DNA from 3 places in the Lysinibacillus sp. NPDC093688 genome. Region 3 is predicted to be linked to each of the others. Evidence: riboswitches for the same ligand, from Rfam matches in the RefSeq annotation. Region 3 holds a riboswitch; each other region holds the start of a gene.
The links. A riboswitch is a leader RNA that binds a small molecule or an ion and turns the genes downstream of it on or off. The one in region 3 is predicted to bind thiamine pyrophosphate.

Region 1 (4,294 bases), on a different contig from region 3:
TACCTGGTGTAGAGCACGCACTTGATCAAATGAAATACGAAATTGCACAAGAATTTGGTGTTCAATTAGGAGCTGACGCTTCAGCTCGTGCTAACGGTTCCGTTGGCGGTGAAATCACTAAACGTCTTGTACAAATGGCAGAATCTCAATTAAAAGGTATGCCAAACAACCAATAATTGCATAATCAGCAATTAAAATTAAAACCAGTGACCGTAAAAGGCACTGGTTTTAGTTTGTTTAAATTGTTTATTTTTTATCCCGTATTAACGGGCAGTAATTTATCTATATAGAAAGAGAAGCGTCAGGTCCTCCCATTTCAATTCAATGAGAGCAAAGAAATAAGAGATGCTTTAAATGTAGAGACTGTATTTGAAATATCCTCACTTTCGCAAATCGCGGAAATAACTGCTATTCCATCTGCACCTGCTTTAAATACAGTATGTGCATTCGAGCAGTTTATGCCTCCAATTGCAACGATAGGGAGCTCCGGGTATTGTTTGCGAACTTGTTGTAAAAATTCAGTTCCACTAGGCGGTTTGGCGTCGCTTTTAGAGGTGGTTGAAAAAATTGGACCAATTCCTACATAGTCAGCACCATATTGTAGAGCAGTTTGTAATTCAGCTTGTGAATGAACAGAAACCCCTAGAATCATATTGCCAATTTTTTCACGTACCATCGACACAGGAAAATCTTCTTGGCCAATATGAACACCATCTGCACTAAGTTTTATAGCTAGTTCTACATTATCATTGACGATAAACGGAACATGATACTGTTGACAGAGCTTTTGACATTTGCGAGCAAAATTTTCATATGCTTGTCCAGTTAGTGTATTTAACCCTTTTTCACGGTATTGAAACATTGTAATTCCGGATTGGAGAGCTTTCTCTAAAACGTTTATTGGCTCCTGATTGAAAACATTACCTGTACCCATAATAAAATATAGCTGTAGATCGTCACGTTTCATGAATGATCACCTCGCAGGAATCCTTATAGTTTTGATAAGCAAAATGATTTGTTGGACCATGGCCATTACCTATAGATAAATCATGAGTTATGGCTAATTGAATAAATTTTTTAGCTTCCTCAATTGCTTCTTCTATAGGTAGCCCAAGACTAAGAAAAGCAGTTAATGCTGCGGAAAACGTACAGCCTGTACCATGCGTGTTTTTTGTTGCAATACGAGTAGACTGCATGGAAAACGATCGACCATCTTGAAAAAATACATAATCAGTAGCATAACATTTATCCTCTAAATGACCGCCTTTCATAACGACGCATTGAACGCCTGTTTGTAATAAGACCTGAGCTACTTCTTTAATATCTGCTAAAGAATTGATTTTCCTTCCAGAAAGGGTTTCGGCCTCAGGGATGTTTGGCGTTACAATTGTTGCTAAAGGTAGCAAATCACTTCGTAATGCCTCAATTGCTTCTTGCTGTAATAAACTTTCGCCACCTTTTGCAATCATAACAGGATCTACAATAAGCGGAATATTTACTTCGGCTAAAATATGTGCAATTGATTGGATGATTTCGGAGGAAAATAGCATTCCTGTTTTAATAGCACTAATTGAAAAATCCTCGATTAGCGCACTAAGTTGTTTTTCAATAAAGCTCACTTCAATTGGTAATACACCCGATACACCCAGTGTATTTTGGGCCGTTAAAGCTGTAATAACAGATGTTCCAAACACTTTTAATTCCTGAAATGTTTTTAAATCAGCCTGTATGCCTGCGCCGCCGCCACTATCTGAACCAGCAATTGTCGTTACAATATCCACTATTCTTCACCACCCTTGGAAAGGCGATGTAGTTCATTCAATACAGCAATTTGAAAATCGCCAATGAATCGAGTAGAAGAAGCAGCTTTTTCTGCCAATTTTTTATAAAGTGATAATGTTTCTAGCAATTGGTCAAACGGTTGATTTCCTGCGGCGTAGGATGCACAACATAATGCACTCAATAAGCAACCTGTTCCAGTAACTTCTGTCATTTGAGCATTTCCACCTGTAACCCATTGCTGATGTGTGCCATCAGTAATAAAATCCTTTTCACCGGTCACAATAACAATACAATTGTATTGTTGAGCTACTTTCTGTGCCTCAACTTCTACAGAAATTGAACCACTACCACTATCTACGCCTTTTTGTTGCCAGTCTACATTGGCAATTGCCGCTAGCTCTCCGATATTACAACGTATTGCCGCAAATTTAATGTCCTTCAGTAATTGCTGTACCGTTTGTTTTCGGTAAGATGTTGCACCGGCAGCAACAGGATCTAAAATAACGGGAATGCCAAGAGCATTTGCTTTTTTCCCTGCAAGTAACATGGATTCTTTCATTCGCTCATTTAGGGTACCGATATTGATCAATAAGCCTGAGGCGATTGTGACCATTTCTTCAACCTCGTGACCGTCATCAGCCATGACTGGAGAAGCGCCTATTGCTAATAAGCCGTTTGCTTGAAAATTAGCCACAACGTAATTAGTCATGCAATGGATAAGTGGATTTTGTTTACGAATCGTTTGAAATATCAATTTAAGTCCTCCTCGTTGGATGGACGTAAGCGTGCAAAAAAGACTCTTTTTCGTGCAAAAAACACGTAAAAGAGCCTTTCATCAGTAATTCGATGTGAACTGCTCCCTACGTCAGTATTAACTAACAGGTTCAAAGGGTCAGGTTTTACCTTCTCAACTCTAAATGAGTCCCCCTGCAATCTTGCTTTTAGTTGACCAAAATGTACCATATTATTCATTTGTGTTCAATAGGGAGTTTTTTTCTTCATTCAGATTTTCTGTGCGAAAGCGACGATTACGCCAAGTTGAAATGGATAGAAGCAATACGTGACTGATGCCATATAGCAGAGCATGATAGTTGTCACGACTTTCATGAATTAGAGTGAATTCCATTGAAAATGATAAAAATTGAGTTTTATAATGGGCGTAACAAAAGGGGGCATTTGCCATGAAAAGAGAAGATTTAATCGCACCAGAATGGTATAACATTTCAGAGGAAATTGAAAAATATGCACAGGATTCTACCAAAAACGCATTATTAGTTTATAACGAAAACGGAGAAATTCAGTACATTACATATGCAGCCTTACTTGAAAAGGCCAATCAGGCAGCACATGTATTTACCTCTCAAGGTTTGAAAAAAGGTGATGTTATTTTAATTATGGTACCGAGATCAGTGGAAGCGTATATTGTGTACATTGCGGCGTTAAAGGCAGGTTTAACTATTATACCTAGTTCAGAAATGCTGAGATCTAAGGATATTGAATATCGAATCAATCACGCTAACGCAAAAGGTGTTGTTGCATTTGAGCCTTATATTGAACAATTTGATAGTGTTGAAAATTTACAAGAAATACAGCAATTTGTCATTGGTCATGCACATGAACCTTGGCAGCCATTGCTTGAAAAAATGCAAAGCCAACCAAAAAGCTACTTTAATTCTACACCAACTAAGAGTACAGACATTGCATTTTTAGCATATACAAGTGGTACAACAGGCAATCCAAAGGCAGCAGTACATACACATAGCTGGGGTTACGCACACTTACGAACTACTGCACCAAATTGGTTAGGTGTTCAAGAAGGTGACATAGTATGGGCTACAGCAGCTCCTGGCTGGCAAAAATGGATTTGGAGTCCGTTCCTCGCTACTTTAGGAAGTGGTGCAACAGCATTTGTTTACAAAGGTCACTTTGATGCGGGTACTTACCTTGCACTGATTGAAAAATTCAATATTAATATTCTGTGTTGCACACCAACCGAATATCGATTTATGGCGAGTCTTGAAAATTTACAAGATTTCAATGTAAGTACAATACGTCAGGCTGTGTCAGCGGGCGAACCTTTAAATAGTGAAGTGATAAAAGTATTTTCCGAGGTTTTTAATTTACAAGTACGAGATGGCTATGGACAAACAGAGAATACATTACTTGTTGGTACAATGGTAGGGATGGAGGCTAGAATGGGCTCAATGGGTAAACCTACCCCGGGTAATTCTGTTGAAATTATCAATGATTTTGAAAGTCCTGTTGCGGTCGGAGAAGTTGGAGATATTGCTGTACACTGTGAAACGCCCGCGTTATTTAAAAAATATTTAAACGATCCAGAACGGACAAATTTACAATTTAGAGGCGATTGGTATATTACCGGTGATCGTGCATATAAAGATGAAGATGGCTATTATTGGTTTGAAGGACGTGGAGATGATGTCATTATATCGTCTGGGTATACGATTGGCCCATTTGAGGTAGAAGATGCGTTATTGAAGCATCCTGCAGT
Region 2 (4,294 bases), on a different contig from region 3:
GTTTACCCTTCTCGATTTACTTCGGGTGGATTACATTCAGCCTGATGACAAATGTAAGCTTTACGCTAACATCTTATCAATGGAATGGTTTTGGGCTTAGTGATCCCCTTTGGGCAGTTATTTTACTAACACTTGGGGTAGCAATAGCACTACATATCCGTTTCCATTATTTTGATATTATCTATCCAAGTGTATTTATCTGGTCCTATATCGGGGTCGCATTACATAATGGTTTTGATGAGCTACTTGTGTCAACGGCAGCCTTATTTTTATGTGGAGTGCTACTTGTCGGTATATTATTTATTAAAAAAAATCCTGCCCACCAAAATTAAATTGGTAGCAGGATTTTTAGCTTTTTTATTGTTCATCAAGTGAAGTTAAAATAATTGGTTTGTCTTTTGTAACGATAATTGAATGCTCAATTTGAGCAACTAATGATTTGTCTGGCGTAACGAATGTCCAGCCATCACCAGATTCCACAATATGCTCCGCTTTCGCTGAGATAAATGGCTCGACTGCAAGTACCATGCCCTCTTTCATAATTGTAGAATCCCATGCATCATAATAATTTAAAATATGATTTGGCTCATCATGTAAAGAACGACCTAAACCATGACCTGTTAGGTTCATTATCACTGTTAAATCATTGGCATATGCTTCACGCTCAACAGCTTTGCCGATTTGGTTTAATTTTGATCCAGCTTTTACTTTTGTCATTGCACGGTCGAAAGCACTTTTAGCTACGCGACATAGCTTTTCTTTATCCTCATAACCTTCACCAACTACAAATGAAATGCCCGTATCCGCAAAGTAACCATTTAATGAACCAGATACATCTATATTGACGATATCTCCCTCATTAATCACACGTTCACCTGGAATACCATGTGCGACTTCCTCATTAACACTAATACATGTGTATCCTGGGAAATCATACTCCCCTTTAGGTCCAGAAACTGCTCCTGCCTCAGCAAACATACGGCCTGCAATTTCATCTAGTTCAAGTGTTGTTACACCTGGTTTTGTAGCAGCCTTCATGGCTTCACGAATTTCAGCACAAATACGGCCGATTTTTTTAAAGGCTTCAATCTCTTCTTGCGTTTTTACAATCATTTTTAACGTCCCTTTCATCTAATATCTCTATTTAATATAACATAACTTTTTATACATAAAACGCTAAACGCTCTAAATATTATATGCCATCATAAAGTGTAAATTGCTGAAAACAGGCTCATTACTAAAAGTTAAGAATGACATTTATTTAAAACGTATGCCATGCATAAGTTGATTGGAGTGGAGGCTGGGCGACTCCTCGGGGATCAGCGAAAGAGGAACGAAGGCTAAAGCCATCACATCCTGTGATAACGCCTTCGTGACCAACCTCGGTGCTGCTGCCGCTACGTTAGCACTACGCTTTCGCGCAAAAAACATCTGTTGGCCCGAGACCCTGCAGCGAAGCGAAGCGGCTCATCGAACGCCCCCAGGAAGCTTTGCTCTGTGCGAAAGCGTAGCGACAGCAACAACAAAGCGCCCAGCCGGAACGGAAATCAACCTCATGTTATGGGGATGAGCTAAAAAACAATGATCCTTCATCCAATTTAATAAAAATAAAACCCTTCACTCGTGTGAAGGGCATAATAATTATGATTTTCGTTGCATTAATTGAGGTGCTGCCGTAAATAACAGAACACCGACAATCGCTGTTAAAATCGTTGCTGGTAGCATATATGTTCCATTATAAATAATTGAATAAATCCATGCATTTTGATCGCCAGCATACTCTGCAAAAAATACAGCGCCCCCAATGGTATGTGCTGCATAACGTAAAAAGCCCGCTATTACCGTTCCTAAAATAATATAAAGCGCCATTTTCTTTTTGTTTAAATCTTTTGCAGCCTCAAGCACTGGCCCACGCACAACGGCCGCTAAGCCTACTACTGTAAAGGCAACACCATAATCAAGTGTTCCTTGAAGCCAATGTATAATATAGGCACCAAACATTGTTTGCATAACACCAATGAGTAAACCCGTTGTCATGCCTGGAATAAGGCCCCAGCGAAATGCTATTAACACTATTGGAACCATCACGAGACTAACAGAGCCACCTTGTGCCCATACTTTAAAGGAAACCTGATCAAGCACAAGGCCAATCGCTGCGAATATCGCAATCTCCACAAGCATTAAAAGTCTTTTATTGTCCATAATTATTCTCTCCTTTGTTCCGATGTAGGATACAAGAGCAGGAATAGAAATCAGTTGGCAAATATGTTCCTATATGGCATCAATAATTATTAAAAAACGATGCCAGGACAGAGCCTCACATCGTAAAAGTGTCGGTTTCTATCCACATCCCTACGCAAGCGTTAACTTACAGGTTCAAAGAGTCAAGGCATTACGTGCCCAGTCTCAGCTGACATCATCAGCTCCCCTTGTGGTCGTTACATCTTAATTTAGTTGAACAACCTCATTGTACGCAAACACTATAACGATTACAACCTCTTCCACATTAATTTTTTGAAACTTTACTGTTTTTCATGCGTAAATATTAAAAAAGGAGGTACAACTATGGAGAACCAAAAAATTTTATCTGCCTTTAGTTATCTCAGTATCTTTTTCGCACCTTTTATTGTGCCATTAGTAGTTTACTTTGTTTCAAAAGATCACGACGTAAAGAGTCATTCTCTTCGAGCACTAATATCACATTTAATCCCAGTCGCATTTGGAATAATATTTTTTGCAGTCTTTATTTTCTCAACTTTATCATTCAACACTTTTGAACCTGATTCAGGTAGCAGTACATTTCTTATCATTTGGTTAGTTTCATTCGCAATTTACATTCTCGTCTCAATAGGAATCGTCATTTGGAATATTATTCAAGCTGTTCGCGTTATCCGATAAGTTTCATTTCAACCTTGAACAGAGAGTACTAAAAGGAGCTGTTATTTTTTGAAAGTATCTAAAGTTGTCAAAACCGCCGTAAAATTAGCACCTATCGTTATTCCAATTGTTAAAAAAGTAATCGCTGCAAAGAAGGGAACGGCTAATTCCTCCAAAAACATCTATAAGTAATAATACGTTTTTAAAGTTAAATGGGCTTAATAACAAGAATCTGCTTACTTTTTTCAGCAGATTCTTTTTTTCGTTTATTTAACAGTTCGCTATCTTCTATATGGCACTGTAATATAAAGTTTAACAATACACATGAGGAGTTGTTTATGATAAATACCGAAAAACAATTAATGAGCTTGGTTAATGCTGCACAGGTCCTAACATCAACACTCGATATAGACCAAGTGTTAGAGAAACTTATTAGTGAAGTACTCCATGTGATTAAAGGTGCTGATGCAGGTGTGCTGTTTATGTTAAATACAGAGACAGATCGTTTAATTGCTAAGCATACTGTAGGTTATGATCTAGCTTACTTGAAGAAAATTCACCTTGCCTCAAATGAAGGGATGACTGGAAAAGTATTCTCTCAAAAAAAGGCATTTAGATTCCATACTAGCGATGATGTAACTGAAAATATGGCCGATTTATTTCCACAGTATGAAGAAAACTATACAAAAGCAGTCGGTGATTTTACTTACCCAAAAAGTGCTGTTTGTGCTCCGCTTCTTGATAAAAGTAATTCATGTATAGGCGTGTTAACGATTGTCAATTTTTCAGGAGATACACAGTTTGAGAATAGTGATTTAACAATGCTTCAAGCATTTGCGAATCAATCCTCAATCGCCATCGAAAATGCAAAATTATTTACTCAAAACGAACGCTCTAAACGCATTTATAATGCTTTAACACGAGTCTCTTTAACACGAGGTCGACTAAACGATATGATCGATACCCTCGCTTCCTTACTAGGACAGTCTGTAGCAATTACCACTGATTTTTACGATTTACTTGTCACATCTTCTTCAACAGCAAAGCTTGCAACCGAAATTTTAAAAGAGCAGGAATCAGAGCATCTTCATACAGTTGTTCAACAATGCGTGCGACATCAAGTACATATACCAATCAACCATGAAATGTATGTAAGTTATTTGTTCCCTATCCATACAGAGCGGGGTGTAATAGGAATACTGTTGATTGTTATGGATCAACATTTACAGATGGATCCTCTAGATTTATTTGCAGTAGAACAGGCAAGTGCTCTTTTCGCCTTACAATTAGCCGAGGAGGAAAAGGAGCTTGAAATTTCCTTCAAATATGACGGTTATTTGTTACAACAGCTACTAAACTTGAATTTTAATGCCTTTTATAAACGTCAAGAAGCCCAACAAACGACCCATTATTTATG
Region 3 (4,294 bases):
ACTTTTACATAATCCGCATTTACAGTTAGACTTCCAGCAATTTGCGCGTCACCGCCATCAAAATCTACCGCTTTATTTTTTGTTCCAGCTTTAGTTAGTGTTAGTGATGAAATACTAGTAATTTCACCGTTCTTTACGACTATAGTAGCTTCAGCATTCGCCAATGCAGCATTATTAGATGTGTTTAAGAGGGGCTTCAATGACTGACTAATTTTAAATTGGCCATTGGATGTAAGTAATTTATCTTTAGTAATGTTGGTAATGGTCACACTTTGCCCTTTTGTTTTGGCTGCAGCTACCTGCCCATCAATGTGAATTGAGTGGTTTAACGATGAATCATTAGATGTGGCATTTGCAGTTGACGTAGGCACTACTAAGGTTGCTGTAATAGCAGTAGCCATAAAAGTAGAAAATATTTTATTCTTCATTTTTGTCACCCTAATCATTGTATTTAATGGATAATATATCATACATTTCTTCAATTTAGTGCGCGATTGGGTCATTTTACTATATTAATTTAAATAAAGTGATAGCCCCTTTTTCTGTATCGTTTGTTTTAAGATTGAATTGTTTATTATCTCAATAAATAAATCATCCTTCCAACCAAAAGAGCCATTTGTCATTGTTTTAACATGATGAAAAATACTAGATGAGTTTCGTTATGTTCAGAAAATGGCCTTGTTATGAGGGATGAATAAACGATGAAGTGCATTGACCGAGTATACAAACAGCACTACTATAGGAGAGGAAAGGGGGACACGCTATGATGTATCTCGGCATGATTTTTTTTCAAATTGTAGCTCCGATTTTAGTGCTTCTAGTACTTGGCGCAGTTTTACAAAGGAAATTTCGTTTTAATTTAAAGGCGTTATCTCAACTTATTACATATTGCTTTATGCCAGCAGCTGTTTTTGTGAATTTATACGAAACAAGTATAGAGCTGTCTGTGCTAGGGGAAGTGGCATTATTTATTCTGCTCTTTATCGGAAGCCAAATGGTGCTTAGTCACTTTCTAGCAAAGGGGCTCGGTTTAGTAAAAACAGAGGCTGCGGTGTTTAAAAATAGCGTTGTCCTAATTAATTCAGGCAACTATGGTATTCCAGTTGCACAAATGATTTTCGTGACCCAGCCGATTGGGGTAGCGATTCAAGTCATTCTCGTCATATTTCAAAATATGACGACCTATACTTACGGCTTGTACAATTTAATTTCTTCAACAAAATCAGGCATGTCGATTTTGAAGGACTTCCTCAAAATGCCTATTATTCATGCACTTATTATCGGCGTTACTATGAACTATTTTAATATCCCTATTCCGCAGTTCGTAAAAATTCCGATAGACCATGTGGCAGGTGGCTTTATCGCTGTAGCATTAATAACTTTAGGGGCACAACTATCACAGCTTGAAATTAAATCCATGTTCAATAAGATGGTATACATTAGCTGTTTTACACGATTAATCATAGGGCCAGCCGTAGCATTGCTTATCATTTTTGCGCTTGGTCTTGATGGTGTCGTGGCACAATCACTTTTTATAGCTAGTTCATTCCCGACTTCGCGAAATAGCTCTAGTCTAGCATTAGAATATGACGTAGAATCGGCAACTGCTGCACAAACAGTTTTATTTTCAACGATTGTGAGCTGTATTACAGTGACGATTGTAATTTATGTAGCGGAGTTGTTGTTTACCTAACCTAAATGCTCTTCTGAATCAAAGATAGGATTGCAGCCCTCCTTGTAGGGACTTATATAAGTTAATTACCAAAACGTGTGGTTGATTTCCGTTCCGGCTGGGCGCTTTGTTGTTGCTGTCGCTACGCTTTCGCACAGATAAAACAATTGCTGACGCTTCGCTTTCGCACAGAGCAGAGCTTCCTAGGGGCGTCCGATGAGCCGCTTAGGCCAACACGATGTTGGTCACGAAGGCGTTATCACAGGATGTGATAACGCCTTCGTTCCTCTATCGCTAATCCCCGAGGAGTCACCCGGCCTTCACTCCAATCAACTAAAATTCATGGCTTACGTTTAAACTTCTTTCAGTAGAAGTCTCCCATCTCAGTAGTGTCCAAGCATCAGTGGAACACGGAATCGATAAGGGATTAATATAGGATGTTAGCCTAAAATCATCATATCCATGCGATAACAGCTAATTGACCTGCATCATGTTATTGCTGACGCTTCGCTTTCGCACAAAAAACATCTGCAGGCCTAGGCACAAAGCCGAATCCAGACGCAATTATGCCGAGGCATAATTGATCAATGGCTGTCGCCAACTTTTGATGAAAAGCCAAAAATAATCAAATGAAGCTTCCATCTATTAGCAATATCTGCTACACTAGCATCAAACTTAATAGTATTAACTAGGGGAGTCTGATGAGTCAGGCTGAGAGGGAAACGCATAGAGGTTTCTTGACCCTTTGGACCTGATCTGGCTCATACCAGCGTGGGAAAGTTAACCATTATTGCACACTATGTTATTTGCAATAACTATACCTTTACATTCTTAGCCGGATCCAAAATTTTTTTTGGATTCGGCTTTTTGTCTTCATTCAGCGGAAGACTCCTATCTTTGCAGGTGATGAGATGTATGCGGTTAAGCTTCCTATCAAGTGGGTGCCCAAACGCCTGCTGAATGAAGACAAGCCTCCGGCGGATGTCACGGATTTTAAAAGGAATGAATTGTGCGGGCACAATTCAAAATCCGGACGCAATTACGCCAAGGCGAAATTGATTTTTGTGGGTGAGCTAGATTCGGTCCTTATATAAATATAAAAGGGAGCGAAGTAGTTTATGACAACAGTTAGCGATAAGAACATTACGATTATGTCAAGTTTTGAAGGAAGTAAAAAGGTTTACGTAGAAGGATCTCGAGCAGATATTTTAGTACCAATGCGTGAAATTTCTTTAAGTCCGACGACAGGAAGCTTTGGTGAAGAGAAAAATGCGCCAGTGCGTGTTTATGATACGAGTGGCCCGTACACTGATCCTGCGCATAAGGTGGATATTACGAAAGGATTGCCAGCTTTACGTAGTGCGTGGATCAGAGAACGAGGTGACGTTGAAGAATATGAAGGTCGTACGATCAAGCCAGAAGATAATGGGTTTCGCAATTCTGAAGATCCACGAATAAAAGAAAATGTATTTCCTGATTTATCTAGAAAGCCTTTGCGTGCGAAGAAAGGTGGAAATGTAACACAGCTTCACTACGCACGAAAGGGAATTATTACTCCAGAAATGGAATTTGTAGCGATTCGCGAAAATATGGATCCTGAGTTCGTACGCTCAGAGATCGCGGCGGGACGTGCAATTTTACCATCTAATATTAATCACCCTGAGGCAGAGCCAATGATTATTGGACGCAACTTCCACGTGAAAATTAACGCCAATATTGGGAATTCAGCGGTGTCATCTTCTATCGCAGAAGAGGTAGAAAAAATGACGTGGGCTACACGCTGGGGTGCTGATAACATTATGGATTTATCTACGGGTAAGCATATTCATACGACACGTGAATGGATTATCCGTAATGCCGCAGTGCCAGTAGGGACGGTGCCGATTTATCAAGCGCTAGAAAAAGTAAATGGTGTGGCAGAGGATTTAACGTGGGAAGTGTATCGTGATACGTTAATCGAACAAGCAGAGCAAGGTGTTGATTACTTCACGATTCATGCAGGGGTATTGCTACGTTATGTGCCATTAACGGCTAATCGTGTAACCGGCATAGTGTCTCGAGGAGGCTCGATTATGGCGCAGTGGTGTTTATATCACCATCAAGAGAGCTTCTTATATACACATTTTGAAGAAATCTGTGAAATTATGAAAGCCTATGATGTTGCTTTCTCTTTAGGTGATGGTTTACGTCCTGGTTCTATAGCCGATGCAAATGATGAGGCTCAGTTTGTGGAGCTGGAAACGCTAGGGGAATTAACACAAATTGCCTGGGAGCATGATGTACAAGTGATGGTAGAAGGACCAGGGCATGTGCCGATGCATCTTATTAAAGAAAATATGGACAAGCAGTTAGAGGTGTGTAAGGAAGCTCCTTTCTATACTTTAGGGCCGCTAACGACAGATATTGCTCCGGGCTATGACCATATTACATCAGCCATTGGTGCTGCGATGATAGGTTGGTATGGTACGGCAATGCTATGTTATGTGACGCCTAAAGAGCATCTTGGCTTACCAAATCGTGATGATGTTCGTGTAGGGGTTATTACGTATAAAATTGCTGCACATGCTGCTGATTTAGCGAAAGGGCATCCGGGGGCACAGCAACGTGATGATGCACTATCTA

Region 1: it holds a riboswitch for thiamine pyrophosphate, as region 3 does, so the genes downstream of both, thiM (hydroxyethylthiazole kinase) here and thiC (phosphomethylpyrimidine synthase ThiC) in region 3, are expected to answer to the same signal.
Region 2: it holds a riboswitch for thiamine pyrophosphate, as region 3 does, so the genes downstream of both, thiT (energy-coupled thiamine transporter ThiT) here and thiC (phosphomethylpyrimidine synthase ThiC) in region 3, are expected to answer to the same signal.

What each region holds. Positions count from the first base shown of each region.
Region 1 is NZ_JBNNUX010000008.1:21,948-26,241, reverse strand. Features, by position in the region: gene ACQKN2_RS08825 (alpha/beta-type small acid-soluble spore protein) at 1-176, shown strand, start outside; gene thiE (thiamine phosphate synthase) at 317-967, opposite strand; gene thiD (bifunctional hydroxymethylpyrimidine kinase/phosphomethylpyrimidine kinase) at 957-1,781, opposite strand; gene thiM (hydroxyethylthiazole kinase) at 1,781-2,536, opposite strand; TPP riboswitch at 2,623-2,721, opposite strand; gene mbcS (acyl-CoA synthetase MbcS) at 2,964-4,294, shown strand, end outside.
Region 2 is NZ_JBNNUX010000025.1:21,322-25,615, reverse strand. Features, by position in the region: gene ACQKN2_RS17795 (hypothetical protein) at 1-332, shown strand, start outside; gene map (type I methionyl aminopeptidase) at 358-1,113, opposite strand; gene thiT (energy-coupled thiamine transporter ThiT) at 1,642-2,202, opposite strand; TPP riboswitch at 2,333-2,440, opposite strand; gene ACQKN2_RS17780 (DUF4870 domain-containing protein) at 2,566-2,898, shown strand; gene ACQKN2_RS17775 (hypothetical protein) at 2,947-3,069, shown strand; gene ACQKN2_RS17770 (helix-turn-helix domain-containing protein) at 3,216-4,294, shown strand, end outside.
Region 3 is NZ_JBNNUX010000036.1:16,753-21,046, reverse strand. Features, by position in the region: gene ACQKN2_RS20645 (S-layer protein) at 1-428, opposite strand, end outside; gene ACQKN2_RS20640 (AEC family transporter) at 764-1,693, shown strand; TPP riboswitch at 2,353-2,467, shown strand; gene thiC (phosphomethylpyrimidine synthase ThiC) at 2,791-4,294, shown strand, end outside.